Kutzneria chonburiensis: one gene and its partner. Each later gene encodes a partner of the first gene's protein in a complex. Links are inferred from orthologs where the notes say so. Each region holds a gene or a part of one and is shown on either strand. Other genes may lie near its edges.

Evidence for each region.
Region 2: the proteins of uvrA (region 1) and mfd are in contact, whole or in part, in a crystal structure (PDB 4DFC), measured with the Escherichia coli proteins. The link is inferred for Kutzneria chonburiensis from one-to-one orthologs.

What each region holds. Positions count from the first base shown.
Region 1 is NZ_CP097263.1:4,911,919-4,925,871, forward strand. The notes cover bases 6,496-9,858. They hold uvrA (excinuclease ABC subunit UvrA), read right to left. Parts: upstream 9,558-9,858; coding sequence 6,696-9,557; downstream 6,496-6,695. Other genes in these bases: M3Q35_RS22015 (C1 family peptidase), read left to right, coding at 6,496-6,624; M3Q35_RS22025 (maleylpyruvate isomerase family mycothiol-dependent enzyme), read left to right, coding at 9,749-9,858. Also shown: M3Q35_RS21985 (GntP family permease), read left to right, coding at 1-703; M3Q35_RS21990 (AMP-binding protein), read left to right, coding at 769-2,349; M3Q35_RS21995 (zf-HC2 domain-containing protein), read right to left, coding at 2,426-3,133; M3Q35_RS22000 (sigma-70 family RNA polymerase sigma factor), read right to left, coding at 3,130-3,675; M3Q35_RS22005 (hypothetical protein), read right to left, coding at 3,830-4,423; M3Q35_RS22010 (hypothetical protein), read left to right, coding at 4,531-5,691; more of M3Q35_RS22015, read left to right, coding at 5,785-6,495; more of M3Q35_RS22025, read left to right, coding at 9,859-10,528; M3Q35_RS22030 (MBL fold metallo-hydrolase), read left to right, coding at 10,598-11,275; M3Q35_RS22035 (hypothetical protein), read right to left, coding at 11,323-11,757; M3Q35_RS22040 (hypothetical protein), read right to left, coding at 11,879-12,139; M3Q35_RS22045 (DUF6531 domain-containing protein), read left to right, coding at 12,419-13,953. UniProt on the Escherichia coli protein: The UvrABC repair system catalyzes the recognition and processing of DNA lesions. UvrA is an ATPase and a DNA-binding protein. A damage recognition complex composed of 2 UvrA and 2 UvrB subunits scans DNA for abnormalities.
Region 2 is NZ_CP097263.1:8,283,780-8,298,529, reverse strand. What follows is about bases 6,314-10,473. They hold mfd (transcription-repair coupling factor), read right to left. Parts: upstream 10,090-10,473; coding sequence 6,514-10,089; downstream 6,314-6,513. Other genes in these bases: M3Q35_RS38620 (LamG-like jellyroll fold domain-containing protein), read right to left, coding at 10,255-10,473; M3Q35_RS38630 (hypothetical protein), read right to left, coding at 6,314-6,492. Also shown: eno (phosphopyruvate hydratase), read right to left, coding at 1-703; M3Q35_RS38650 (HelD family protein), read right to left, coding at 807-3,059; M3Q35_RS38645 (tetratricopeptide repeat protein), read left to right, coding at 3,234-3,623; M3Q35_RS38640 (lytic transglycosylase domain-containing protein), read right to left, coding at 3,679-4,545; M3Q35_RS38635 (nucleoside triphosphate pyrophosphohydrolase), read right to left, coding at 4,556-5,521; more of M3Q35_RS38630, read right to left, coding at 5,518-6,313; more of M3Q35_RS38620, read right to left, coding at 10,474-14,750. UniProt on the Escherichia coli protein: Couples transcription and DNA repair by recognizing RNA polymerase (RNAP) stalled at DNA lesions. Mediates ATP-dependent release of RNAP and its truncated transcript from the DNA, and recruitment of nucleotide excision repair machinery to the damaged site.

The DNA of each region.
Region 1 (13,953 bases):
CGCCGCGGACACCGGCTCGGCCGACCGCAAGCCGGTGTCGCTGGGCCTGGTCGGCTCGATCATCGCGGTGCCGCTGGTGCTCATCCTGTGCGGCACCTTCGGCAGCATCCTGCTGCCCAAGGATTCCATTGCGCTGAACGTCTTCGCCTTCCTCGGCACGCCCGGTATCGCGCTGACCATCGCCGTGCTGCTGGCGTTCTGGCTGCTGGGCTACCGCCGCGGCATGAGCAAGGAGCAGGCGGCGCAGCTGTCCGCGGCCTCGCTGCGGCCGGTGGCGATGATCCTGCTCGTGGTCGGCGCCGGCGGCTTCTTCGGCGCGGTGCTGTCCGCGACCGGCGTCGGCACCGCGCTGTCCGGCTCGCTGCGCGCGGCCGGGCTGCCGGTGATCGTGCTGGTGTACGTGATCAGCTGCGGCCTGCGGCTGGCCCAGGGCTCGGCCACGGTGGCCATCGTGACCACCGGCGGCATCATCGCGCCGCTGCTGCCCGACCTGCACTACTCGCAGCCGCACACCGCCCTGATCGCCATGGCCATCGCATCCGGCTCGATCATCGCCTCCCACGTCAACGACGGCGGGTTCTGGATCGTCTCCCGGTACTTCGGCATCCCGGTCAAGGAAACCCTGGCCAGCTGGACCGTGCTGGAGACGGTGCTGTCGGTCGTCGGCTTCGCCATGGCCGCGCTGATCAGCGTGTTCGTGTAGTTCGCCCGTGACCGAAGGCCCGGGAGGTCGAACCTCCCGGGCTGCCGCGGCGTTAACTGTTCTATATGAGCGGGGTGCGGGACGTCAGGGTGCTGGCCAGGGCCGGCATGATCAGTCCGGGGCACGCGCTGCGCAGTCGGCGCGCGCTGTCGGACGTGCGCCACTGGGGCGCCGTGGTGGGGGCGGCCAAGCTGGCCGCGCGCCGACGACCCGAGGTCGCCGGCATCGTCGACGACCGCGGCGAGGTCACCTTCGCCGAACTCGAGCAGCGGTCGACCGCGCTGGCGAAGTCGTTGCGGGCCAAGGAGGTCGGGCCGGACAGCGTGGTCGCGGTGCTGTGCCGTGACCATCGCGGGCCGATCGAGACGCTGCTGGCCTGCGGCAAGCTCGGCGCCACCACGATCCTGCTCGGTACCGGCCTGGCCGCCCCGCAGCTGGCCGGACTGATCCGCCGCGAGCGCGTGAACGTTCTCGTGCACGACCAGGAGTTCGCGTCGGTGCTGACCGAGCTGGATCCGTCGGTGCAGCGGTTCGTGGCCTGGCGGGACGAGGCCGGCGCGGGCGTGCCGACGCTGGACGAGCTCATCGCCGACGCGCCCAAGGGCCGGCTGCGGCGGCCGCCGGACGTGTCCCGGGTGGTGCTGCTGACCAGCGGCACCACCGGCGCGCCGAAGGCGGCCCCGCGCAAGATCCGCTCCGGGCTGGCCGCCGCCGACTTCCTCGACCGGATTCCCCTGCACGCCGGGGAATCCACCTTCATCGCGGCGCCGATCTTCCACGGCATCGGCTTCCTGCACGTGGTGCTGGCGCTCGGGCTCGGCTCGACCATGATCGTGCGGCGGCGGTTCGACGCCCGGCAGACCATGGCCGCCGTCGACCGCTACGGGTGCAGCACGCTCGTGGTCGTGCCGACCATGCTGCAACGGATCATGGAGCTGGGCGAGCGGGAGCTGTCCGGCTACGACCTGGCGCGGTTACGGGTGCTGTTCTGCTCCGGCTCCGCGCTGTCGCCGTCGCTGGCTCGGCTGGCCATGGAGCGGCTCGGCGATGTGCTCTACAACTTCTACGGCACGACCGAGGTCGCCGTGGCCACCGTCGCCACGCCGGAGGACCTGCGGGCCGCGCCCGGCACCGTCGGCTTCAGCCCGCACAACTGCACGGTTCGGCTCTACGACGTGGACAACAACGAGGTGACCGGGTCCAACCGGGTCGGCCGGATCCACGTCGGCGGCACGCTGCGGGCCGGCGGCCGGGCCGTGCGGGACGGCGTGGACGGCCTGGCCGACACCGGCGATCTCGGGCACTTCGACGAGGCCGGCCGGCTGTTCATCGACGGCCGCGAGGACGACATGATCATCTCCGGCGGCGAGAACGTGTTCCCCGGCGAGGTCGAGAACCTGCTCATGACCCACTACCAGGTGCGCGACGCGGCCGTGATCGGCGTGCCCGACCACGAGTTCGGGCAGCGGCTGCGGGCCTTCGTCGTGCCGACGCCCGGGGCCACGCTGGATCCGGTCGAGCTGCGGGAGTTCGTCCGGGTCAGCCTGGCCCGGCACAAGGTGCCCCGTGACGTCGTCCTCGTGCCCCGGCTCCCCCGCACCGCCACCGGCAAGGTCATCCGCACCCAGCTCGAGTCAACCCCTTGACCGACGTGAACGCTTGGAAGGGGGCCTTCCTGCACTCGGAGTGTAGGAAGGCCCCCTTCCAAGCCTGAGGGCTTGCTCAGACGGGGGTGTTGACGAGGGTTTGGCCCTGGTCGTTGACGACCGAGACCGAGGCGACGTCGTTGATGGACATCAGGGCGGTGCCGTCGAGGGTGATCGACTTGCCGGGCGTGGCGTTCGGGCCGACCAGCCAGCCGCCGAACTGCTCCTGCTTGCCCGCCTTGGACGTGACGAACAGCTTGCAGCGTTGACCCGGCGCGATGTCGCTTGCCTGCACCTGGAGCTTGACCCAGCCGTTGCTAGCCGGGATCACGGTGGCGGCCAGGTGTGCCCCGGTGACCGGGTCGACGTTGGCCGAGTGCTTGGTGCCGGACGGCAGCGGGCTCGCGGTCGGCGCGGCGATGCCGCCATTGCCGGTGGCGCTCTGGTTGCCGACGAGCACGCCGGCGCCGACGCTGAGCGCCACCACGGCGACGAGACCGGCGGCGGCCAGCGAGCCGCCCCACACGCGCTGGCGGGACGTGATCCCGCGGACCTCACGCAGCGTGCGCTGCAACAGCAGATCGCCGCCCTCGGGCGGACCGTCGAGGAACGCCTCCGGCGGCACCTCGCCGAGCTCGTCGTGCAGCAGCCGCAGCTCTTCCAGCTCACGGCGGCACTCCGGGCAGCTCTCCAGATGCGCCTCGGTCGCGGTGTTCTCCTCGGGCGTCAGAACGCCAAGGACGTACGCGCCGACGAGCGCCTTGTCGTGCTCGGGAGCGGTCATCGGGTCACCTCCGCCGGCTGCTCGGCCATCGCCGTGCGCAGTGCTTTCAACGCGTAGTGCGATCGGGACTTCACGGTGCCCGGCGGCAGCCCCAAGGTGGACGCCGCTTCGGTCACCGACCTACCACGGTAGTAGATCTCGACCAGCACGTCGCGGTGCTCGGCCGAAAGGGTGTTCAGCGCCGACAGCACGGCCATCGAGTCCACCACGCCCTGGGCGTGGTCGCGCTGGATCGGCGGCGTGGTCGGCGTCTCCGCGACCTCGGTCGGCCGGACCGCGCGGGCCCGGGCCCGGTCGGTGATGATGTTGCGGGCCACCGTGAGCAGCCAGCCGCGCACCGAACCCTTGTTGTTGACCATGTCGTCGGCGTGCTTCCACGCCCGCACCAGGGTCTCCTGCACGACGTCCTCGGCCGCGGCGCGGTCGCCGGTCAGTCGCGTCGCGTAGGCGAGCAGACTCCGTCCGTGCTCCTCGTACAGGGATCGGATCAGTGCCTCGTCGCCGGCAGACCTCCCTCCCCTGCGCGACCACCGTTCTGCGATCCCCACCCGCGTACCTCCACGTTGCTGCCGTCGATTCGCGGTATTGGGTATCAGATCGGCCGGACGGTCGACAGCTCGGGTCGGGCCGGCGAACCAGCCTGGCGTCGACGAGACTGCGAGCAGCTGCATCTCATTGCACTTTCGGACGGGAGTCTCAGTAGCCGTAGCCGCCGGCACCGGGATCGATGCTGGTGGTCGGCGCGACCTTGGTGGCACTGCTGCCCTGGGTGTTGGCGCCGCCGGTCGCCGGGGCGCCCGCGGCCTTCTTGCCCTGCGGCGTGATCGCGTACCACTTCTGCATCAGGCCCTGGCCCTTGGCGTCGCCCGGGGCCTTGTCCTGCTTGTAGCGGTAGACGGCCCAGCCGTTGATGGTGATCTGCTTCTGGCCGTCCTTGCGCAGGATCACGCCGACCGCCGACTGGTCGATGCCGTCCAGCGTCGCCGTGCTGGACGTGGCCAGCTCCGGCGGCCAGGTGTCGGCGCACTTGTCGTAGCAGTTGGACACCGGCGGGTTGGCCGAGTCGCTGTCGAAGCGGTACAGGGTCATGCCGGCGGCGTCGGTGACGACCTGGCCGAGCTGGCCGACCGTGGTGGCGATCAGCTTGACCTGGTTGGGGTCCGGCGGCTGCTGGTTCGTCTGCTGCTGGGCGGGCGGGGCTGCGGTCTGCTGCCCGCCGCCGCAGGCGGCCACAGTCGTCAGACCTAGGGCCGCCGACGTCGCCAGCACAAGAATGCGGGTCCGGTTCATGGGCAGGGCTCCTCGGGGTCGACGTGGACACCCCAGAACACGGCAGCCATGGCTGACTGGTTCAGGTAACGGGGGAAGTTTTTGGCCGACCCCCTACGGTGCACCCCGTGACGAGGCGAAACCTGCTCCCGGCCGTCGTGCTCCTGCTGGCCACCGCCGGCGCCGCGGCCGACGGGGGCCAGCAGAGCGAGCTGGTCGTGTACGCCGGCGGTCGATTAGGGGCCGGCGTGGCCTGGCTGGACGCCCTGCTCGTGCTGGTCGCCGTGGTCGGCGCCACCGGAGCCGGGCTCGGATTCGGCCGCCGCTGGCCGGATGTGCTGGTCGTCACCGCGCCGGTGGACATCGCCCTGTTCGTCGCGGCCCTCGATCCGCCGGCTGATCTCCGGCTGGCGCTGGTGGTCGCGGCCACGGCCGTACGGATCCTGACGTTGTTGGCCGTGCTGGCCGGGGCGCAGGACGTGGGACTGCCGGCGTTGGCCGGCTTCGCCGTTGGCGGCTACGTGCTGGGCGGCTATCTGCCGGGGGCGCACTGGTTGCTGAGCGTGGGCGCGGTCGGCGGATTGCTGGCCGCTGCTGTGCGACGGCCTGCCGCTTCTCGTCCGACGCCTACCCCACGCGGGAATTCCGAGTTCTCCGAGGCCTCCGGGTCCACTTCGGTCCGGTCCACTGTGGATCTGCGCGCGCTGGTCATCGGCGTGATCGCGGCCCTGCTTTCCCTTTTGTCCCTTCTCCTCCAGGGCATCTCGGCCCAGGAGACCCTGGGCGTGACCGGGTTCGCCTTCGCCGCAGCGGCCCTGGTGCTCGGCTCGCTGTTCGGCTGGCGATCACTGGCTTGGCTGGTGGCAACGACGCTGGTCGTGCTGGGCATCGGCCTGCCGACCGGCGTCGTGTGGCCGTTGGCGATCCTGGGCGTGGTCGCGGGCTGTGCACTGTCGTTCTTGCCGTTCCGAGCATTCATCGCCGCAGGACTGTGCGTGATTGCCGCCTTTGTCGGCGGTTTCGTCGTGTTTGCCGCATTGGCCGCCGTCGCCGCGTCGGCATTGCCGGCGCTTCGTGACCGCCGGTCGACACCGGTTGTGTTCGGACCGTTGCTCGCTGTCGCGGTGACGGCCGGCGCGGAATTGATTCTCTGGGCGACCGTCACGTTTGGCGGCCAGGAGGGCGGGGTACTTTTCGGCGACGGCCACGTGACGATTCCTCTGTTGTGCACGGCCGCCGTGCTGGCCGGGACACTTGCGGTCGTTGACCGGCGAACGATTAACAGTTAACCCCACCAGACCAAAGTAGCTACATCACGAGCGTTGCTCACACTTAGTTTTGCCTTTCCAGATCCCCTGCACCTGATCTGAAAAGGACAGTCCATGAGCAACACGCTCTCACGCGTGGCAATCGCGCTCGCCGTGGCGGGCGCCGTCGGCGCCATGGTGACGCCGATCGCCACCGCGGCCCCGGCCCATCCCCTGCACCGGGCCAACGGCGCGCTGCCCTCCCAGCACCGCGTCCAGCACCGTGACGCCCTGGCGTTCCGGTCGGTCCCGAACACCCCGACCAGCGCCTCGCTGGCCCAGTACGCGGTCACCCCGGGCGACCAGGGCCAGGTCGGCTCCTGCGTGTCCTGGGCCATCGACTACTCGGCGATGAGCATCCTGGAGAACGAGCAGGGCATCACCGGCCACCCGCAGGCCCCGATGTACACCTACGCCCAGCTGGCCCGGGGCAACGACCAGGGCAGCACGCCCTCGGACACGTTCGACATCCTCACCTCGCAGGGCGTCGACACGATGGACGACTACTGGCAGGGCAACTTCGACTACACCACCCAGCCCGACAGCAACGAGCGGGCCAACGCCGCGAACTGGAAGCTCTCCGGCTACACGCCGATCAGCACCGGCAGCGGCATCAAGGCCGGCGTGCAGCAGGCCATCGCCAGCGGCCTGCCGGTGGCCATCTCCATCCCGGTGTACCAGAGCTTCGAGCGGATCTCCCGCTCGCAGGCCACCGACTACAGCTACTACCCGACCTCGGGCGACCAGTACATGGGCGGCCACGAGATCACCATCATCGGCTACAACAGCAGCGGTGTCCGCGTGCAGAACTCGTGGGGCACCAACTGGGGTGACGGCGGCTTCATCAACCTGTCCTGGAACTACCTGGCCAACCAGGTCGAGGAGGCCAACGCGGTCGGCAAGCTCGTCCAGTAATCGCATAGTTCGTGCTTGGAAGGGGCTTTCCTGCACTCCGAGTGCAGGAAAGCCCCCTTCCAAGCGTCATGTCAGTTCTTCAGGACGTCCCGCAGGAACTCGGCGGTGTAGCTCTTCTTGTGCTCGGCGATGTCCTCGGGCGTGCCCTCGGCGATCACGGTGCCGCCGCCCGAGCCGCCCTCCGGGCCCATGTCGATGATCCAGTCCGACGTCTTGATCACGTCGAAGTTGTGCTCGATCACGATCACCGTGTTGCCCTTGTCGACCAGGCCCGAGATGACGCCCAGCAGCTTGCTGATGTCCTCGAAGTGCAGGCCGGTGGTCGGCTCGTCCAGGATGTACACGGTCTTGCCGGTCGAGCGCTTCTGGAGCTCGCTGGCCAGCTTCACGCGCTGCGCCTCGCCGCCGGACAGCGTCGGCGCCGGCTGGCCCAGCCGCACGTAGCCGAGGCCCACGTCGACCAGCGTCTTGAGGTGCCGGTAGATCGCGTTGATCGGCTCGAAGAAGCCGGCGGCCTCCTCGATCGGCATGTCCAGCACCTCGGCGATGGTCTTGCCCTTGTAGTGCACCTCGAGGGTCTCCCGGTTGTACCGGGCCCCCTTGCACACCTCGCACGGGACGTAGACGTCCGGCAGGAAGTTCATCTCGATCTTGATCGTGCCGTCGCCGGCGCAGGCCTCGCAGCGGCCGCCCTTGACGTTGAACGAGAACCGGCCCGGCTGGTAGCCGCGCACCTTGGCCTCGGTGGTGGAGGCGAACAGCTTGCGAATGTTGTCGAACACGCCGGTGTAGGTGGCCGGGTTGGACCGCGGGGTGCGGCCGATCGGCGACTGGTCGACCTGCACCAGCTTGTCCACCTGCTCGAGGCCCTTGATCCGGGTGTGCCGGCCCGGCACCTGGCGGGCGCCGTTGAGCTTGTTGGCCAGCACCGTCGCCAGGATGTCGTTGACCAGCGTGGACTTGCCCGAGCCGGACACGCCCGTCACCGAGACCAGGCAGCCCAGCGGGAACGACACGTCGATGCCGCGCAGGTTGTGCTCGCGCGCGCCGACCACGGTCAGCTGGCGCTTCTTGTCCACCGGGCGACGGATCGCCGGCACCGGAATCTCCTTGCGGCGGGACAGGTACGCGCCGGTCATCGACTGCTTGTTGGTCAGCAGCTGCTTGTACGGGCCGCTGTGCACCACCTGGCCGCCGTGCTCGCCCGCGCCCGGGCCGATGTCGACGATCCAGTCGGCGGCGCGGATCGTGTCCTCGTCGTGCTCGACCACGATCAGCGTGTTGCCCAGGTCGCGCAGCCGGCTCAGGGTCTCGATCAGCCGGTGGTTGTCCCGCTGGTGCAGGCCGATCGACGGCTCGTCCAGCACGTAGAGCACGCCGACCAGGCCGGAGCCGATCTGGGTGGCCAGCCGGATGCGCTGCGCCTCGCCGCCGGACAGCGTGCCCGCGGCCCGGTCCAGCGACAGGTAGTCCAGGCCGACGTCCAGCAGGAAGCGCAGCCGGGCCTGCACCTCCTTGAGGACGGCGCCGGCGATCATCTTCTCGCGCTTGCCCAGCGTCAGGCCGTCGAGGAACTTCGAGCACTCGGCCACGCTGAGCGCGCACACCTCGGCGATCGAGCGGTCGCCCTGGGTCTTGTGGGCGAGCGTGACGGCGAGGATCTCCGGCTTGAGGCGCGTGCCCTGGCAGGCCGGGCAGGGCACCTCCCGCATGTAGCCTTCGTACTTCTCCCGCATGAACTCCGACTCGGTCTGCTCCTGGCGGCGTTCCAGGAACGGGATGACGCCCTCGAAGTTGGCGTAGTAGGAACGCTCACGTCCGTAGCGGTTGCGGTAGCGGACGTGCACCTGCTCGTCGACGCCGTGCAGGACGGCCTTCTGCACCTTGGCCGGCAGCTGCCGCCACGGGGTGTCCATCCGGAAGCCGATGGTGGTGGACAGCGACTCCAGCAGGCGGATGAAGTAGTCCGCGGACTGGCCGCCCTGCCACGGCGCGATCGCGCCCTCGGCCAGCGAGAGCTCGTCGTCCGGGACGACCAGCTCCGGGTCGACCTCCTTGCGGGTGCCCAGGCCCGTGCAGACCTGACAGGCGCCGTAGGGGGAGTTGAACGAGAAGGAGCGGGGCTCCAGGTCCTCGATGGCCAGCGGGTGCGCGTTCGGGCAGGCCAGCCGCTCGGAGAAGCGCCGCTCGCGGGCCGGGTCGTCCTCCGGGAGGTCGACGAAGTCCAGCACGACCAGGCCGTCGGCCAGGCGCAGCGCGGTTTCCACCGAGTCGGTCAGCCGCTGCTTGGAGGACGGCTTCACGGTGAGCCGGTCGATCACCACCGAGATGTGGTGCTTCTCCTGCTTCTTCAGCTTCGGCGGCTCATCGGACAGCAGGTGCACGGCGCCGTCGACCAGGGCGCGGGCGTAGCCCTGGGACTGGAGGTTGGCGAACAGGTCGACGAACTCGCCCTTGCGGCCGCGCACGATCGGGGCCAGCACCTGGAACTTGGTGTTGGCCGGCATGACCAGGACCTGGTCGACGATCTGCTGCGGGGTCTGCTTGGTGATCGCCTCGCCGCAGACCGGGCAGTGCGGCTTGCCGGCGCGGGCGTAGAGCAGGCGGAGGTAGTCGTAGACCTCGGTGATCGTGCCGACGGTGGACCGCGGGTTGCGGTTGGTCGACTTCTGGTCGATGGAGACCGCGGGCGAGAGGCCCTCGATGAAGTCGACGTCGGGCTTGTCCATCTGGCCGAGGAACTGCCGGGCGTAGGCCGACAGCGACTCGACGTAGCGCCGCTGGCCCTCGGCGAAGATCGTGTCGAATGCCAGGCTCGACTTGCCGGAGCCGGACAGGCCGGTGAACACGATCATGCTGTCGCGGGGCAGGTCGAGGTCGACGCCGCGGAGGTTGTGCTCACGGGCGCCGCGGACGACGAGGCGGTCAGCCACTGGTTCCCCTCTTCACGCAAGGACTGGCGGACGGAAAGATCGAAAGTGTGGTCGAGCCCCCATGTTATGCCGCGGGTCCGACAATTTGCGTCGAGGGTGGAGATCCGCAGGTCCAGGGCACTACCGGTCTGTGGTGGGTGGCCGTACGCTGGGTTAGGTATCTGATCACGCCGCGACGTCGGGATGAGCTGATGGTCAGTAATACCTCCGCCACGCACACGTCCGAAGCCACTGGGGTCACCGTGCCGCCGCAACGGGTCCAGCAGTCCGACGCGGTCCGCGAGGCCGCCGCCGGCCTGGCCGCGGTGGAACAGGCGACCGGCAGACTTCTCCAGGTCGTCGCGGACATGGACGACGCCGCGGCGCGGGGCGCCAGCGCCCTGCCCGGGTGGACGCGGGGACATGTGCTGACCCATCTGGCGCGCAACGCCGACGGGCTGGTCAACCTGCTGACCTGGGCCCGTACCGGCGTCGAGCACCCGATGTATGCCAGCAATGCCGACCGGGACATCGACATCGAGGAGGGCGCGCCGCGGTCGTTGTGGCTCCTCGAGCAGGACGTCGTGGCCGCCTGTGGGCGGTTCGCCGCCGCTGCCACCGGACTGGGTGACACCGCCTGGCAGGCCGAGGTGATGCTGCGCGGCAACCGGGCCGTACGGGCCCATCAGGTGCCGTGGAAGCGGGTCAGCGAGCTGTGGATCCACCTGGTCGACCTCGACGCCGGCGTCTCGTTCGACGACGTGCCGGTTGACGTGGCCGAACGCATCATCGGCGATTCACTGGCCCACTACCGTTCGCTGCCCGCTCGGCCGTCCTTCCGCCTCACCGTCGGCAGCCGCAGCTGGGACGTGGCCGGTGATGGCGACGTGCACACCGTCACCGGCAGTAGCGGCGCCGCACTCTCCTGGGTGACCGGCCGCGGGGCTGCCGGCCTCTCCGGCGACGTCCCCGCGCTGCCACCCTGGCTGTGAGATCCACCCCATCGTGTGAACGCTCGGCCGCCATGGAGGGACGGTGGCCGAGCGACTAAGTTCGGTGGTGTGGACGTTGTCGAGGAGTACACGGGACATGTCGAGCCCAACGGGCCGGCCGCGCGGCGCACGCTCGAGGCCCTGACCATCACCAAGATTTCCGTCGGGCCGATGGACAACAACGCGTATCTGCTGGTGTGCCGCCGTACCGGCGATGCCCTGCTGATCGACGCCGCCAACGACCCCGAGCGCTTGGCCGACCTGCTCGGCCACGACCCCGAGCGGCCGCGGTTGAAGACCATCGTCACCACCCACCAGCACGCCGACCACTGGCAGGCCCTCGGCGCCGTGGCCGGGGCCAACGGCTCCAACACCGCCGCCCACCCCCTCGACGCCGCTCCGCTGCCCGTCCCCCCCGACTTCCTCGTCGAGCACGGCTCCACCCTCGAGGTCGGCGAATCCGTCCTCGAGATCATCCACCTCCGCGGCCATACCCCCGGCTCCGTCGCCGTCCTCTACCGCGACCCCGCCGGCCACCCCCACCTCTTCACCGGCGACTCCCTCTTTCCAGGTGGCGTGGGCAAAACGTCGTCGCCGGAGAACTTCACGTCGCTGCTGAACGACGTGAAGTCGCGGTTGTTCGACGTCCTGCCGGACGACACGTGGTTCTACCCGGGGCATGGCGACGACTCGACGCTCGGCGAGCAGAAGCCCCACCTCGACGAATGGCGTTCACGCGGCTGGTGAGCAGGACACGGGGGCCGCCGACAGTCATGCGGCGGCCCCACGTGGGTTCAGTCTTCGTATCGTTTCGTCACAACGAAGGCAGTGCCCGCGAGTGGCTCCCCAACGGGGGTCTTCGCCCAGCTGGCCAAGACTTCAGATTGCCCATCACTACGGTTCAGCAGTTCGACTATCTCCTCGAGAGCCGGCGGATCAGCCCTCACACAATCGAGCACCGGCTCACCCGTGGCGCTGCCGTATTCCTCCTCCGGCTCGTCAGGCACCCATTGGCAGATCTCGACTTTCCAGCCGTTGCGTTGCCACCGGCAGCCGGGGATCGGCGCCAGGACATTGAGGAAGTACCAGCCCGCTTCCTCGTCGTACGGATCGTCAGTGATCCCTAGATGCTCGATGAGCAACCGCGCTTCACTGTTGGCGCACTGCCGACTCGCCGCGAGAAGCAGCCGCAGGTCCGCAGCGGCGGGTTCAAGACGGGACTTGACCACGCCCCACTCCAGGTCATTTAGGTTGTCACGATCCTCCTGAGCAAGCCCCGGTGCCGACTCGCCGAAGGCAACGAAGGGGAACTGGAATTCCCAGCAGCGACGCTTGTCCGATTCCGGAGGCTCAACTCCCTCGCGCGTTTCGATCGGTCAACGCAGCCAGATGTGTGGTCGGATAGTGCGCGAGCCGCTCGCCTCGCTCGTCATACATGCTGACCGGCACCGTGGCGTAGGAGGAAATCCGATTCAGTGCATCAACGATCGGCGCAGCTAGCGCCATATTGTCCACGCTCGTGACCGTAGACGACACGACTCCGCCCGGCCCACGGTAGGTGGCCAGGATCTGCACTTTGCCACGGCTGGCATGGCGTGAATAGATTGTCATGGGCATGCCCCTTCAGCCGGCGCCACGACAGTGAGCTGGCAAGTAACAAGGAAGTTCAGTGGCGAGGCGGTGGCGCAAGCGCGATCCAACGCTCCATGCCTCGAAAGAAGTCAGCGGTGGCTCAGGTCCGATCCCGCGCTCCTTGCATCACCGCAACGGCACCCATGACCCGACCGGGACGGCAACAACTGACACGCGTGCCCATCAGCATCATCCGATCCGGTCGCACCGGTTCGGGCGATATGCCAGGATCGACGAAGGTCGAAGGCAGGGGGCGACTTGAGCGGATTTCATGTCGATCCGGATCACCTGGACAGGTCCGGCGGCAAGCTGGGGGACTTCGCGGAGAAGGTCTCGAGCGGCGGCGAGCGCCTACAGCAGGCGGGGCAGAACCTGCTGTCGCACGCCAGCGGCGACCGGTCGGGTGTGGGCGCGGTGGTGTCCAAGGTGTTCGGCCGCGGCCTTGAGATCACCGGCAAGGTGTTCAGCGAGGGCGGCCGGGTGGTGGGGGCCGCGGGCGGCCGGCTCAAGCAGAGTGGGCGGCTGTACCGGGAGTCGGACGAACACGCGCACAGCCTGCTTAATCGGCACAACCCGAAGGGTGCGCCGACGGGGCGGCGACCAGGCGGCGGCAACAAGCAACCGAGGTCGGTTGGTGGTCGAGGCCAGGGCCGGAGGAACCGGTCGGCGCGGCGAACGGCGGGCGGCGACGCGCGTCGCGCTGGCCAGAGCGAACGGTCCGGGTGCACCAACGGCGACCCGATCAACATGCGGACTGGAGAGGTCGTCCTCCCCCAGACCGACGTGGGGCTGCCGGCAATTCTGCCGCTGGTGCTGACCCGCCGTCACCTGAGCGGTTACCGCCTCGGTCAGAGTTTCGGCCCGACCTGGGCATCCACCGTGGATCAGCGACTGGAGGTGGACGAGGAGGGCGTCTGCTTCGTCGCCGACGACGGCCGGGTGCTGATTTATCCACCCGTGACGGGCGACGGTGTGCTGCCGGTGGAGGGCGAACGCTGGCCACTGCACCGCGACGAGCACGGCGATTACGTGCTGAGCCAGCCGGACATGGACCGCACCCTCCACTTCGGACACGGCGACGATGTGTTGCCAATCGACGCGGTGGTGTCCTTGTACGGGCAGCGGATCGATTTCCGCTACGACGACAGTGGAACGCTGGTCGGCATCGACCACTCTGGCGGGTACCGGCTGACCGTGCTGACAGAGCACGAACGGGTGACCGGGCTCCGGCTCGGTGAAACGGTGCTGGTGGACTTCGGCTACGACGAGGACGGCCGGCTCACCGAGGTGATCAACTCGTCCCACCGGCCACAGGTCTTCGAATACGACGACGCCGGCCGAATGGCGCGATGGGTGGATCGCAACGGCGAGTGGTATCGGTTCCACTACGACGGCCGGGGTCGCTGCCACCGCGCCGAGGGTTCGGGCGACGCGCTCGCCGGCCTGCTGGAGATCGACGACGACCGGCGGATCTCGGTGTGGACGAACTCGCTGGGCCACCGCACGACGTTCGAGTTCAACGAGCTGGACCAGATCGTCCGGCAGGTCGACCCGCTGGGCAACGCGACGCTGTCGGAGTGGGACCGCTACGATCGGCTGCTGGCGCGAACCGATCCACTGGGCCGCACGACCCGCTACACCTACGACGACCGGGGCAACCTGACCGCGGTGACCCGTCCCGACGGCACTCAGGACCGCACGGAGTACGACGACCGGGACCGACCGGTCGTGCTGGTGGATCCGGACGGCGCGGTGTGGCGTCGATGGTACGACGACCGCGGCAACCTGGCGGA
Region 2 (14,750 bases), 3.4 Mb from region 1 along the record:
GGCCCAGCTTGTAGCCGGCCTTCTCGACGGCGACGGCGATCAGGTCGAGCGCCTCGCGGTTGCTGGACAGGTTGGGCGCGAAGCCGCCCTCGTCGCCGAGGCCGGTGGCCAGGCCCTTGCCCTTCAGCACGGACTTGAGCGCGTGGTAGACCTCGACGCCCCAGCGCAGGCCCTCGCGGAAGGACTCGGCGCCGATCGGCGCGATCATGAACTCCTGGATGTCCACGTCGGTGTCGGCGTGCGAGCCACCGTTGAGGATGTTCAGCATCGGCACCGGCAGGATGTGCGCGTTGGGGCCGCCCAGGTAGCGGAACAGCTCCAGCCCGCTGGACTCGGCGGCCGCCTTGGCCACCGCCAGCGAGACGCCGAGGATGGCGTTCGCGCCGAGGCGACCCTTGTCCGGGGTGCCGTCAAGGTCGACCAGCTTCTGGTCGACCACCCGCTGCTCGACGGCCTCGATGCCGACCAGCTCGGGCCCGATCTCGTCGAGGACGGCGGTGACGGCCTTCTCGACACCCTTGCCGTTGTACCGGGTCGTGTCGCCGTCGCGCAGCTCGACGGCCTCGTGCTCACCGGTCGACGCGCCGGAGGGCACCGCGGCCCTGGCCAGCGTGCCGTCGTCCAGCGCGACCTCTACCTCGATGGTCGGGTTGCCTCGCGAGTCCAGGATCTCGCGCGCGCCGACCTGCTCGATGACCGCCACAACAGCTCCTATCCAGCGTTCAGGGACTCATCCCTCGACCAGCCTAGCCGGGCACATGGATCACCCGGAGGCGGCACGCTCGCGTGCCGAAACGAGAGCGTAATCATTCTGAATCGAGGGAGAAAGGGGTGAGCTTGGCCAGCACCGCCGGCAGGTCTCCGGTATGGAGCACGCCGAGGCGTTTGGTCGCCCTGGTCATGGCCACGTACAGGTCGTTCGCGCCGCGCGGGGACTCCGTCAACATCAACTCCGGCTCGACCAGCAGCACGGAGTCGAACTCGAGACCCTTGGCCTGTCCGACGGTCAGCACCACGACCGGGCTCTCCAGGTCGTCGCCGCCGACCGCGAACGCGCCGGCCAGCGAGCGCGGCACCAGCACCGCCAGTCGCCCGTCCTCCAGCCGCTTCTCCTCACGGGCCACGGCGCGGGGCACGGCCTCGGCCAGGTCCTCGACTTTCTCGTGCCACGGCGGCAATCCGGAGTCGCGGACCGAGCTCGGCGGCACGGCGTCCGGGTCGAGGCTGGCGAGAACGTCCGTCGCCACGGCCATGATCTCGGCCGGGGTCCGGTAGTTGACGGTGAGCTCGGCCAGCCGCCAGCGGTTGGCCACGTACGGGCTGAGCGCCTGGCCCCAGGACATGGTGCCGGCCAGGTCGCCGGTCTGCGCGATGTCGCCGACCACGGTCATGGATCGGCTGGGGCAACGGCGCATCAGCACCCGCCACACCATCTCCGACAGCTCCTGCGCCTCGTCCACGATCACGTGGCCGAAGGTCCACGTGCGGTCGTCGGCGGCGCGCTCGGCGGCGGTCAGGTAGTCGCTCTGGGCCACGCGGGCGACCAGGGCGTCGGCGTCGAGCATGTCCACGGCCATCAGGACATCGGGGTCGGACTCGTCCTGGAGGTCCAGGATGTCCAGCACGCCCTGGGCGTAGGCCAGGTCCTGCCGGCGCTTGGCCGCGGCGGCGGCCTTGAGCGCGCGGTCGTCCTCGCCCAGCAGCTCGGCGGCCTCGTCCAGCAGCGGCGCGTCGGCCGGCGTCCACTCCGCGCCGGGATCGCGGCGCAGCAGCTGCCGCTCCTGCTGGGACAGCCCGCGACCGGCGGCGTTGAGTCGCTTCTCCGACGCGTACAGGTCGGTCAGCAGCTGCTCGGGGGTGAGGATCGGCCACAGCTTGTCGATCGCGCCCATCACCCGCTCGTCCTCACGGAGCTCGGCGCGGATGTCGGCCACGTCGTCGGAATCCAGGAACTGCGAGCCGAGCCGGTTGGCGACGAGCCGGGCCAGCGCACCGATGATCTCCCGCTCGAACACCGGCCGGGCCGCGTTGTGCGGGCGGCGCGAGCGCCGGGCCCGGCCGCGGGCGTCGGCCAGCGTCTTGCGGTCCAGCACCAGGGTGTCGCGCTCGTGCGGAATCTCGATGCCGTCGCGCGGCACCCACTGCCGGTCCCGGACCGCGGCCTGGAGCACCTCGGCCATCACCAGGCGACCCTTGACCGCGCTGACCTCGACCGGCTCGCTGCCGACTGCTTTGAGCCCCGGGTAGAGCTCGCCGACGGTGTTGAGCAGCACGCCGGTCTCGCCCAGCGACGGCAGCACCTGGCTGATGTAGTTCAGGAAGGTCGAGTTGGGGCCGACCACCAGCACGCCGCGCTTCTCCAGCTGGCGGCGGTGGGTGTAGAGCAGGTAGGCGGCACGGTGCAGGGCCACCGCGGTCTTGCCGGTGCCGGGACCGCCCTGCACGACCAGCACGCCGTTGAGCTCGGAGCGGATGATCCGGTCCTGCTCGGCCTGGATGGTGGCGACGATGTCGCTCATCCGGCCGGTGCGGCTGGCGCCGACCGCGGCCAGCAGCGTGGCCTCGCCGACCAGGCCCTCGTTGCGGCCGGGCACGGCCTGCGCCAGGTCGAGGACCTCGTCGTCGAGGCCGACCACGTTGCGGCGGCGGGTGCGGATGTGGCGGCGCCTCGTCACACCGTCGGGGGACGCGGCCGTGGCGAGATAGAACGGGCGGGCCGCGGGGGCGCGCCAGTCCATCAACAACGGTTCGTAGTCACCTTCGGTGCGGAAGATGCCAATTCGCCCGATGTGCTGAAGTTCGCCGTTCTCGAAATCGAGGCGTCCGAAGCAGAGGCCGTTCTCGACCGCGCTGTACTGGGCGAGATCGCTCGAGTGCATCGCGGTCGCGGTGTCGCGCTCGGAACGGGCCTGCGGCGTGCCGCCCGTCTCCAGCAACACGCGGGCCAGCCGGCGCGACGTCTGTTCCCGGAGGTCGTCGAGCCGGCCGTAGAGCATGGAGACGTATTCCTGCTCTCGGTCGATTTCCTGACTGTCCGGAATACTCGCAGGGCTTGACAACTGACCTCACTCACCGTTATATTCTGGCGCAGACACGTTTTTTCGTGGTTTTTAGTTGTGCGTACAGACCGGTAAATCTATCAAACCGCTGGTCGCGCGCGCCACCGGTCACCGGTGTTGTGCCCGGATGGTCCATCGAAGTCACAGCCGATCTTGCGTACTGTGGGAACGACCATGAGCGACAGCACCTTCGAGGCGTTCCGACGGGCCGAGGCGCTGGTGTCGAACGGCCGTCCGCTGGACGCGCTGCGCGAACTGCGTCCGGTGCTCGACGCCGAGCCGGACCTGCCGTCCGTCGTGCAGCTGGCCGGCCGCGCCTACCTCAACTCGGCCCAGTTCCGACGGGCCGAGGAGGCGTTCAGCCGACTGGTCGAGATGGACCCGAGCGACCACTACTCGCTGTTCGCACTGGGCAAGACCCTGCAACGGCAGGGCCGGCACGCCGAGGCCATCACCCACCTGCGGCTGGCCGTGGCCATGAGCCCGCTGCCCGAGTACCAGGAAGCCCTCGGCGAGGTCAGCGCCCGCCTGTCGCTGCGCAACCATCCCCAGGCCGGCGACTGAAGCTGTGAACGCGCCGTTCCAAAACTCCGAGTAGAGGAATGGTCCGTTCCGAACTTCAGAGCTTGCCCAGGCTGACCTTGCCGTAGGCGTCGGCGTTGGAGAAGACGTCCTGGCCGTAGGCGGTGGAGTTGTTGTACGCCAACACGGCGTCCCACCAGTTCTTGGGCACGGACAGGTCGCCGCCCATCGCGCACATGTAGCGGGCGGCGGTCATGGCGGCGTCGTCGATGTTCTGCGGGTCGGGGTCCTTGCCGTCGGCGCTGGCCCGTACGCCCCAGCGGTGCCAGGTGGCCGGCGCGAACTGCATGGGGCCGACGGCGTGGTCCCAGGTGGTGTCGCCGTCGAGCTTGCCCTTGTCGGTGTCGGGCACGGCCAGGAAGCCCGGACTGCCGTCCAGCGCCGGGCCGATGATCGGCCGCGACTCCTCGCCGTTGGCCTGCACGCTCGCGCCGCCGTAACGGCCGTGCTTGGACTCGACCCGGCCGAGGCCGGCCAGCGTGGCCCAGGTGACGTGGCAGGCCGGGTTCTTGGCCTGGTAGGCCAGGTCGGCCTTGGCGTACGCGAGGAGCACGCGCTCGGGCACGTCGCTGTAGTAGGTGACCCGCGTGAGCCAGCCCTGGAAGTTCTCCCGGGGCGCGGCGGTCTGCGCGGCCGGCACCGGGGTGGCCGGGCCGGGGATGGCCGCGCCCCGGGCCACCTCCAGCGGCGGCACCCGGAACGGCGGCGGCCCGGATGGGCCGGACGGCACCGGCGGCTTGGGATGGCTCAGCCAGTTCACGGCATAGATCGCGCCGGCGCCCAAAGCGAGCACCAGCGCGATCAGGAAGACCTTGCCGAAGATCTCGCCGCCCCGGCGCTTGCGCGGAGGCGGCGACGGATATGGCGTCCCGGCCGGCGTGCGCGGAGGGGTCGAGTAGGCCATGCGACCCAGGCTACGTGGCCAAAGGGGATTGAGGCTGCGGCCAGTGCCGGCGCCAGTCCTCCGCGGTCAACCGGGTCGGGTCCAGTCCGGCAGCCTTGGCCGACAGCTCCGCGGCCCGCACGTCCCGTTCGAACTGCCGTGCCACGGCCCGCAGCTCGCTCTCCGGGTCCTCGCCGGCCAGCTTGGCCACCGCGGTCACACCGAACAGGGTCGCGCCGGTGTCGTCGCCCGAGGGCAGCAGGTCCACCGGCAGGCCGACGCGGGCCACGCGCTGGGTCAGCTTGGCCGCCAGGGACACCGCGGGCTGGCCGAGCGCCACGCCGTCCACGCTGGACTCGCGCTTCTTCTCGGCCTGCTTGAGCTCTTCCCACCGGCGGTCGTGCCGGTCGAGCTCGAAGCCTTCCTCCTCGGTGGCGAACACGTGCGGATGCCGGCCGACCAGCTTGTCCACCAGGTCGCCGGCCACGTCGTCGATGTCGAACGGCTCGCCGTGCTCCGAGGCCACGCGGGCGTGGAACAGCACCTGGAGCAGCACGTCGCCGAGCTCCTCGCGCAGCGCCGCCCGGTCACCGTCCTCGATCGCCTCCAGCAGCTCGTAGGTCTCCTCGACCAGGTACTGCCGCAGCGACTCGTGCGTCTGCTCCGCGTCCCACGGGCAGCCGCCGGGCGAGCGCAGCCGGTCCATCACCGACGCCGCGTCCAGCAGGGCCGAGCCCGCCGGCTCCGGCGTATCGATCCTGGTCGCCCCCGCCGCCAACAGCGCCGCCGCGGCGGGCTCCGTGGCATCGGTCGCGATCAGGACCGCGTCGGCGCCCAGCTCCTCGCCGGCCAGCTCGCCGGCGCCGAGGGACTGTCGCAACTGCTCGGGCACGTCCTTGCCCGCCCACACCTGCGCGGCCGCGCGCAACGCCGGCAGCGCGGCCGCCGGCAGCACGCCGGGCAGGCGCGGGCTGAGCAGCACGACAACAGCGGTCACGAGTTCGTCTTCACCGTCTTCAAGATCGACGACGACTCGCCGTCGCTGGGCGACACCAGGCCGGTCAGCGGCTCCCAGACGCCGAAGCGCGGGTTGAGCGTGACGCCGCTCTGCGCCGCGTAGCGGATCATCTGCGACTGGCCGAAGCTGCCCGCGACCTGGCTCACGTCCTGGCCGCCGGTCGTGTCGCCGGCGTTCTCGCTGCGCTTCTGCACGTAGGCGACGACCCAGATGTTCTCCTGCTGCACCGGGAAGGCGATCACCGAGCCGGCGTTGGCCGCGAACATCGGGGCCAGTTCCTGCGGCGTGCTCGCCGGCGAGCCGGTCAGGTTGGCCGTGGACTTGGGCTTGCCGCCGTCCTGGCTCTGCGCGCCGGCCATCGCCTGGTTGATGATCGCGGTGTGCTGGTCGGGGTGGGCCAGGATCTTGTCGACCAGCGCCTGCGCGCCGTTGCGGTCCTGGGTGACCGCGTAGTCGTAGGTCACGGCCGTGGTGCGGACCTGCTTGGCACCGATCGCCTGCCACAGCAGCGAGTCGCGCAGGTAGCCCTTGAGCACGTCGCCCTTGACCGGGATGTTCTTGGTGTCGCTGTAGGACGGCAGCTGACCGGACGCGGTCTGCTGCGCGTAGACCTGGTCGACCTGCGCCTCGCTGACCGTCACGCCCAGCTTGGCCGCCAGCTGCCTGGTCGCCTCGTCCCACACCGCCAGCTGCACGATGGTGCGGGCGATCGGCGGGAAGGTGCTCGGCTTCTGCTGCTGGAGCTGGCGCGCGTCCGGGCTGCCGGCCAGCACGTCCGTGATCCGCTGCTGGACGGACTCCAGGCTCACCTGGCCGCTGCCGACGATGGCGGCGGCGCCGATGTCACCGCCGCCCGGGCCGGCGCCACAACCGGTGACCAGGGCGCCGACTGCGGCGCACGCGGCAAGGACGGCAATCGGTCGGCGAATGGCGATCGTCACAGTGCGCACTCTCTCACAGTGAAGATGATCTCAACCAGCCGCTACCGGCTTGGGTTTTCCCAGCAGCGACTCGATGAAGTGGGCACACCAGTCCAGCAGCTCGGTGTCCCGCAGCGGCGGCGCGCCGATCCGGCCGCCGGCCGGGCCCTCGGTCGGGCGCGGCACCGACACGATGTGCGTAGCCGGCTTGTACAGCGCCTTCGGGTACAGCCGCTTCATGCGTACCAGCTGCGAGTCCAGCAGCTCCATCGGCGCGAAGCGGATCGAGCTGGCCTGCGTGGCCACCTCGGTGACGCCGTGGGCGCGGCAGGTCTGCCGGAACCGGGCCACCGCGAGCAGCCGCTCCACCGGGGCCGGTGGCTGGCCGTAGCGGTCCTGAAGCTCTTCCTTGACCGCTTGGAGCGTCGCCTCGTCGAAGGCCGCCGCGATCTTGCGGTACGCCTCGAGGCGCAGCCGCTCGCCCGGCACGTAGTCGTGCGGGATGTGCGCGTCCACCGGCAGATCGACGCGGACCTCGGCCAGCTCCTCGGCGTCGTCCTCGGTCGGCGCGCCGGCGTGCTTGCGGAACGCCTCGACCGCTTCGCCGACAAGGCGTACATAGAGGTCGAACCCGACGCCGGCGATGTGGCCCGACTGCTCGGCGCCGAGGATGTTGCCGGCGCCGCGGATCTCCAGGTCCTTCATGGCCACGGCCATGCCCGCGCCGAGCTCGGTGTTCTGCGCGATGGTGGCCAGCCGGTCGTGCGCGGTCTCGGTCAGCGTGCCGTCCGGCGGGTACAGGAAGTAGGCGTAGCCGCGTTCCCGGGCCCGGCCGACCCGGCCCCGCAGCTGGTGCAGCTGGGCCAGGCCGAGCAGGTCGCCGCGCTCAACGATGAGCGTGTTGGCGTTGGAGATGTCCAGTCCGGTCTCGACGATCGTGGTGCAGACCAGGACGTCGAACTCGCGCTCCCAGAAGCCCTCGATGATCTTCTCGAGGCGGTCCTCGTTCATCTGGCCGTGCGCGGTGGCGATCCGGGCCTCCGGCACCAGCTCGCGGATCCGGCGGGCCGCCCGCTCGATCGAGGACACCCGGTTGTGCACGAAGAACACCTGGCCGTCACGCAGCAGCTCGCGGCGGATGGCCGCGCCGACCTGCTTGTCGTCGTAGGCGCCGACGTAGGTCAGGATCGGGTGCCGCTCCTCGGGCGGGGTCAGGATGGTCGACATCTCGCGGATGCCGGCCAGGCTCATCTCCAGCGTGCGCGGGATCGGCGTCGCCGACATGGTCAGCACGTCGACGTGGGTGCGCAGCGCCTTGATGTGCTCCTTGTGCTCGACGCCGAAGCGCTGCTCCTCGTCCACGATGACCAGGCCGAGATCCTTGTAGCGCAAGCCGGTCTGCAGCAGGCGGTGGGTGCCGATGACGATGTCCACCTCGCCGTCGGCCAGGCCGGCCACGACCTTCTCCGACTCGGCCGGGTCGGTGAACCGGGACAGGCCCTTGACCACGACCGGGAACTGCCGCATGCGTTCGCTGAACGTGTTCAGGTGCTGCTGGGCCAGCAGCGTGGTCGGCACCAGCACCGCCACCTGCTTGCCGTCCTGCACCGCCTTGAACGCGGCGCGGACCGCGATCTCGGTCTTGCCGTAGCCGACGTCGCCGCAGATCACCCGGTCCATCGGGACCGCGCGCTCCATGTCCCCCTTCACCTCGTCGATGGCCGCCAGCTGGTCGGCCGTCTCGGTGAACGGGAACGCGTCCTCCAGCTCGCGCTGCCACGGCGTGTCCGGCGCGAAGGCGTGGCCGGGGGCGGACTGCCGCGCGGCGTAGAGCTGCACCAGCTCGGCGGCGATCTGCTTGACCGCCTTCTTGGCCTTGGCCTTGGTGTTCTTCCAGTCCGAGCCGCCCAGCTTGTTCAGCGTGGGCAGCTCGCCGCCGACATAGCGGGAGACCTCGTCGAGCTGGTCGGTCGGCACGAACAGGCGGTCGCCCGGCTGGCCCCGCTTGCTGGCCGCGTACTCCAGCACCAGGTACTCGCGGGTGGCGCCGGCGACCGTGCGCTGCACCATTTCCACGTAGCGGCCGATGCCGTGCTGCTCATGCACCACGTAGTCGCCGGACTTGAGCGCTAGCGGGTCGACCGCGTTGCGCCGCCGCGACGGCATCTTGCGCATGTCCCGTGTGGACGTGCCGCCGCGGCCGCCGGTCAGGTCCGTCTCCGTGAGGACGACCAGGCCCAGGCCGCTGGCCAGGAAGCCGTCCTCCATCGAGCCGCGGGCCACCGTGACGACGCCCGGTTCCGGGGCGTCGAGCAGGCCGTTCTCCGCCAGCCGCGCCGGTACCTCGGCCTCGGACATCTGCTCAACGGCGCGCTGGGCCGTACCCGTGCCGGGAACGATCAGCAGTGCCGTGCCGCCGGTCGCCGTGTGGGCACGCAGGTCGGCGAAGGCCCGGTCCACCTCGCCGCGGTACGACTCCACCGGCGTGACATCCAGGCGCAGCACGCCTTCCACGTCCGTGGTCAGCTGGCTCATCGTCCACCAGGCGCGGCCACTGTCCACTGTGGTCGTCGCGACGTCGGCCAGCGCTCGGTAGGCCGAGGCGCCCAGATCGATCGGCGCCTTGCCGCCGCCGGCCGCCGCCATCCAGGAGGCTTCCAGGAACTCCTGGCCCGTGCGGACCAGGTCCTGGGCCCGGGTTCGGATCTTCTCCGGGTCGTTGACCAGCACGATCGTGCCTTCGGGCACGACCTCCGTGAGCAGTTGGAGCTCGCCGACACAGAGCGCCGGGATCAGCGCCTCCATGCCTTCCACCGCGATGCCGTTGGACAGCTTGTCCAGCATCTCCGCCAGCTGCGCATCCGCTTGGTGATCCGCCGCCAGCTCCGCCGCCCTGGCCTTGACCTGTTCCGTCAGCAGCAGCTCGCGGCAGGGCGGTGCCGTGAAGGCTTGGATCTCTCCCGGCAGCGACCGCTGGTCGGCCACCGAGAACGCCCGGATCTCGCTGACCTCGTCGCCCCAGAACTCCACCCGGACCGGGTGCTCCGACGTCGGCGGGAACACGTCCAGGATGCCGCCCCGGACCGCGAACTCACCGCGCTTCTCCACCATGTCCACGCGTACGTAGGCCAGCTCCGTCAGCCGTTCCACCAGCTGTTCGAAGTCGTGCTCCGTGTTGATCTCCAGGTGCACCGGAGCCAGCTCACCCAGCTGCGGCGCCATCGGCTGGATCAGGCTCCGCACCGTCGCCACCACGACCTTCAGCTGCCCCGCCGGGTGCTCTTCCGGGTGCGCCAGCCGCCTGAGCACCTCCAGCCGCCGCCCCACCGTGTCCGCCCGGGGCGACAGCCGCTCGTGCGGCAGCGTCTCCCAGGACGGGAACAGCTCCACGGCATCCTGGCCCAGCAGATCCTTCGCGATCGCCCCCAGCTCGTCCGCTTCACGCCCCGTCGCCGTGATCGCCAGCACCGGCCTTTGCGTGGCCAGCGCCGCCACCAGCAGCGGCCTCCCCGCCGGCGGCCCTTCCAGCTCAAGGCGTGGCGTCTCCACCGCCCCCAGCGCCTCACGCAGCGACTTGTCCGCGAGCACGGCGGTCAGCAGACCGGACAAACGGCCGGGCTGGGTCACTTCGACAGTCCCCCTCGGATACACCTCGACACGCTCTCCAGCCTATGCCGCACCACCGACAAGGACCCGCCCTGGTTCAAAACCCCAGGTCAGCGCGATATGCGGGGTGGACGGTCCGATCAGACGAAAGAGGCCCCGGAGCTGAGCTCCGGGGCCTCGACGCGATCAGTTGATCCGTTGGTACAGCGCGGAGACCTGGGTCGGTGTCAGCGCGTAGTTCCATGCCTGCGCTTGACGGATCCGGCCGGGGAAGAACCGGTCGTTGGCGTCGTTCCACCGTGCCCGGCCCATCGTGAACGGCCCGGTGGCGGCGAACGAGGTCACGTTGCCGACCAGGTTGACGAAGGTCCCGTTCACGTAAAGGCTCTCGGTCTTCGCCACGGCGTCGTACACGCCAACCAGATGGGTCCAGGTGTTGGCAGCCGCTTGATCAGGTGCGATCACGCACGGCAGGTTGGCCACGGTCGGCGTGTCCGACGGCGACACCGAGAAGTTCCAGCTCTTCGAAGCCGGGTTGTAGAACAGGTAGAACGCGCTGCTGTGCTGGCCGTCCTCGCCCAGCACGGTGGCCGCGGTCGAGGGCAGTGTGCTCAGGTTCGCCCAGACCGACACCGAGAAGCTGCGGCTGGTGTCCACCGCGGGCCCGTCCGTCGCGGCGTAGCCGGCGGACCCGTCCAGGCTGAGCGCCTCGGCGACCACGGGGTCGGCGGCCCACGCCGCTGTACCGGCCAGGGTGGCTTGGTTGCCGCCGGAGGCCGGCAGATACGGACTGGTACCGCTGTTCGGCGTGTCCGCGGCGATCGTCGGATCGCTCGTGGTCGCGCCGTCATCGAGCGTCCAGGTGTCCTGCGCTCCCTGGTACACGGAGGCCAGCGCGCCGAATCCGGCATCGTTGAGGTTGACGTGGTCACCGCTGTCGGCGGCCGGATTCAACTGCACCCGCTGCCCGCTGGAGTCGGGCACGCCGACGGCCTTGTCCGAGTCGACGTAGTACTGCGACGGTTGCCCGCCGAACTCGGCCAGCCACTGGTTGACCGCCACCCGCTGGTCGTCGACGGCCGTCGTGCAGGCATCGTTCGTACTGGTCCCGTTTCCGGCGTAGCCGAGGCACGGTGTCAGCCCCATGCCGACGAACGTGAGGCCGTAGCCGGTCAGGTAGTCGATCAGCGCGCTCAGGCCGCTTGACGTGAGGTCGTTGGCCGATCGGCCGGCGAGCACATCCTGCAGCCCCTCCTCGAGCACAACCGTGTTCAGGCCCGGCTGGTCGAGCAGGTCGCGATCGATGCGGGACAGCAGGGACGGGCCACCGCCGCTGACCGACGCGTAGTCCGTCATCACGCGGTTGGACTGAATGCCTTCCGACAGCGTGCCGTACGGCGTCGGGGTCGTCGCCTCGGTGGCCGCGAACACGTCGGCGAGGTCGGCCACGGCCGTCCGGCCCGGCTGGGTCTGCTCGACGAAACCGTCGCCGAGCACCGCCTGGGTCGGCACGCCGCTGGTCTGCACATCCATGTTGGTCACCACGTTCGTGGAGAACCCGTCCGTCCCGCTGTGAGAAAACGCGGTTCCGGTCATGTCCATGGTGTGGTCGTCGGTGTGGTTGGCCTTCTCGGTGGCCGTGGCGTTCGCGGTGACGAAGCCGTAGCCGGTGTTGTTGGTCTCGGAGTTCGTGACGATGTACGGCACGTCGTTGCCCACCTGGAACGACACCAGCGCGAACTTGTTGGCCGGCACCGTCAGGTGTATCGGATCGGAGTACGTCATGCCGCCTTCGGGCAGCGTCACATTCGGCTGCCCACCGAATGTGAGCGCGATCGGCGATGCGGCCGGCACCGCCGTGGGCGCGGTACCTCCGCCCGACGCCAACGCGATGCTGGCATGCCTGATGTCCAGCGGCGTGTCACCCATCGCGTTGTCGAACTTGATCCGCACGGTGTCGCCGCCGATCGACGGCCGCACCGCCTCCCGGAAGGTGACGTCGGAGAAGGTCGAGCCGTAGTTGAACAGGCCCTCGGTCGGGGAGCTCCACGCGCCGGTCCATGTCTTGCCGGCGGCGGCGCCGTCGATGGTGGTGTCGCGGGTGGCCATGCCGTAGATGTGCAGCGCCTGGGCGCTCCACGGGCTGGCGCCGACGTCCGGCAGCGTCACCGACTGCACGGTGCGGCCGGGGATCAGCGGCACGGAGAAGGTGTACAGCTTGGTCGGGAGCTGGCCGTTGGGGCCGCCGGGCTCATTGCGGTGCGGCAACGTGACCGCCGCCAACGCGCTCGGCCCGGCCACCCAGTCCGGGACGGTCAGGTAGTAGGGCATGTCGAACCCGTGGTCGTAGTGGATGACACCCTTTGGCGCGCACCAGTAGCCGGGCTTGGTGGAGTCGAAGCACCACGAGGCGGTCACCGGCGTGCCGGCCGGCACGTACGGCGCGGTCAGGTTGCCCTTGATCGACGGCGGCATCTTGCCGGCGTCCACGGTGGTGCCGGTGGTCAGGAATTCGAGCGCGCTGCTGCCGGTGGTCGCGACGGACTGGCCGACGGTGATCGTCTGGTTGGCCGCCAGCACGTTGTCGGCCTGGCCGGCGCCGAACTGGGGCAGCGTGAACTTCGCCCCGTTGACGTTGACCGTGCCGCCGCTGTTCCAGCCGGCGTTGGTGAGGTCATCCGCGGAGAACGAGTTGAGACCGTCCGCGTTGCCGAGGCTCACGTTGTTGTTCGGGCTGATCGACACGTTGTTGAAGCACGCGGCCAGGGTGGCGCAGGTGGTGCTCGGGTCGGCGCCCGAATAGAAGGTGTAGCTCTGGTAACCCGAGGCGTCGCCGGCCGCGTCGGCCGTGTAGGCGAGCATCGTGTGCGGGCCAGGGGACTTCGGCCCGTAGGACCTCGTCGCCGACGCCGCCATCTCGGCGATCTCCGAACCGTTCAGCGCGGTCTGGTACGCCTGCACATCCGAGATCGAACCGTGGAAGAACGCCGTGTCGCCGTCGTTGAAGCGGGTGTCGCCGACCACGAACGGCCCGGGCGCCGGGATCACCGCGGACACCGTGTTCTGCTTGATCAGCACACCGTTGACGTAGAGGCTGATCTGGTGCGCCGGCGCGTCGTACACACCGGCCACATGGGTCCAGACATTGACATTGGCCTGAGTCACCGTGTTGCTGAGGAACGCCCACTGGTACGGGTCGCCCGTCGCGTCCGCATTGGTCATGCCGAAGATCCACGCCTTGACGTCCGGCGAGTACCGGATCTCGAAGGCCGACGTGTGCGTGGCGTTCTGGCTGGCGACGGCGTAGTAGCCGTTCAGGTCGGAGATCTTGGCCCAGGCCGAGACCGTGAAGCTCTGCGTGGTGTCGAGCACCGGGCCACTCGTCGCCCCGTGCCCGTCGGGGCCCGCGAACCTCAGTGCCGGCGCGTCGTCGGTCGCCGGCGCCCAGGCGACGCCGCCGCCGGTCAAGGTCACCGGATGGTTGTTGCCGCTGGCGTCGGCGAGGCTCGTGCCGGTGCCCTCGGTCATCCGCCACCGGGCCGCCGGGCTGATCTGCCCGCCGCCGAAGATCTTCGCGATGTCGGTCGCGCTCAGCGCCGCCTGGTAGGCCTGCACATCGCTGATCGACCCCTTGAAGTCGCCGGCCTGCATGGCGTTCCACTGCGCCCGGCCAATGGTGAACGGCCCGTTGGCCGCGTAAGGCGTGCTGTCCGTGTTGGTGCCCTGAGCCTGCCCGTTGACGTACAGCGTCAACTTCCCGTTCGACGCGTCGTACACGCCGGCCAGGTGGGCCCACACACCCACCTGTGGCGCGTTGGTCGATTCCGCCCGGACCGCCGCGGCGTTGAGGTTGTCGCTGGACAGCTTGGAGAACGACCACTTGCCGTCGATGTTCTCCAGGTAGAAGCCGCTGGCGAAGACGCTGTCCTGGCCCAGCACCGCGCCGCTGTCGGTGGTCGAGGCGGCGTTCACCCAGGCCGACACGGTGAAGCTGCCGTCGGTCTTGATCACGGGTCCGCTGGTCGCCGCGAACCCGTTGCCGTTGAGCGACATCACCTTGCCGTGCACGGGATCCGTGACGAACGAAGTGGTGCCGCTGAGGGTTGCCGGCGCGTTGCCGGCGGAATCCGGTGCGGCCGTCGCGGTGGCGTCGGACAACTTCCACCGGCTCGCCACGGCGATGGCGGCGCTGCCGTTGGGCGTCATCACGTCGGCCGACGGCGGATTCGTCCTGGGCAGGTTCGGCTCGTCCAGACTGTCCACCAGCTTGCTGACCTGGCCGCCGGTGGACGCGACGGTGAACCGTCCGGGCGTGCCGGCGACCGCGCCGATGGTCCCGTTGTCGGGATACCTGCCGTCGGTGGAGCTGATCGACGGAGCCGACGGCGCGGTCGGCTCGGCCGTGAAGTGGCAGACCGGCGACCAGCCACCCCAGTCCTCGCCGTCGGTGACCCTGGCCTTCCAGCTCACCACCTGGCCGTTGGACAGCCCGGTGATGAACGAACTCGGCAGCGAGTACGCGGCCGTGCCGCCGGATCCCACGTTGTCCGCGCTGTAGCCGTCGGTCGGAGACCCGTTGTCCACCCAGTACTGGAAGTCGGCCTGAAGGTGGTCACCGTCCACATCGGACACCGTCGTGGAGAGTACCGGGGTGTTGGTCGCGATGGCCTTGCCCATGTACG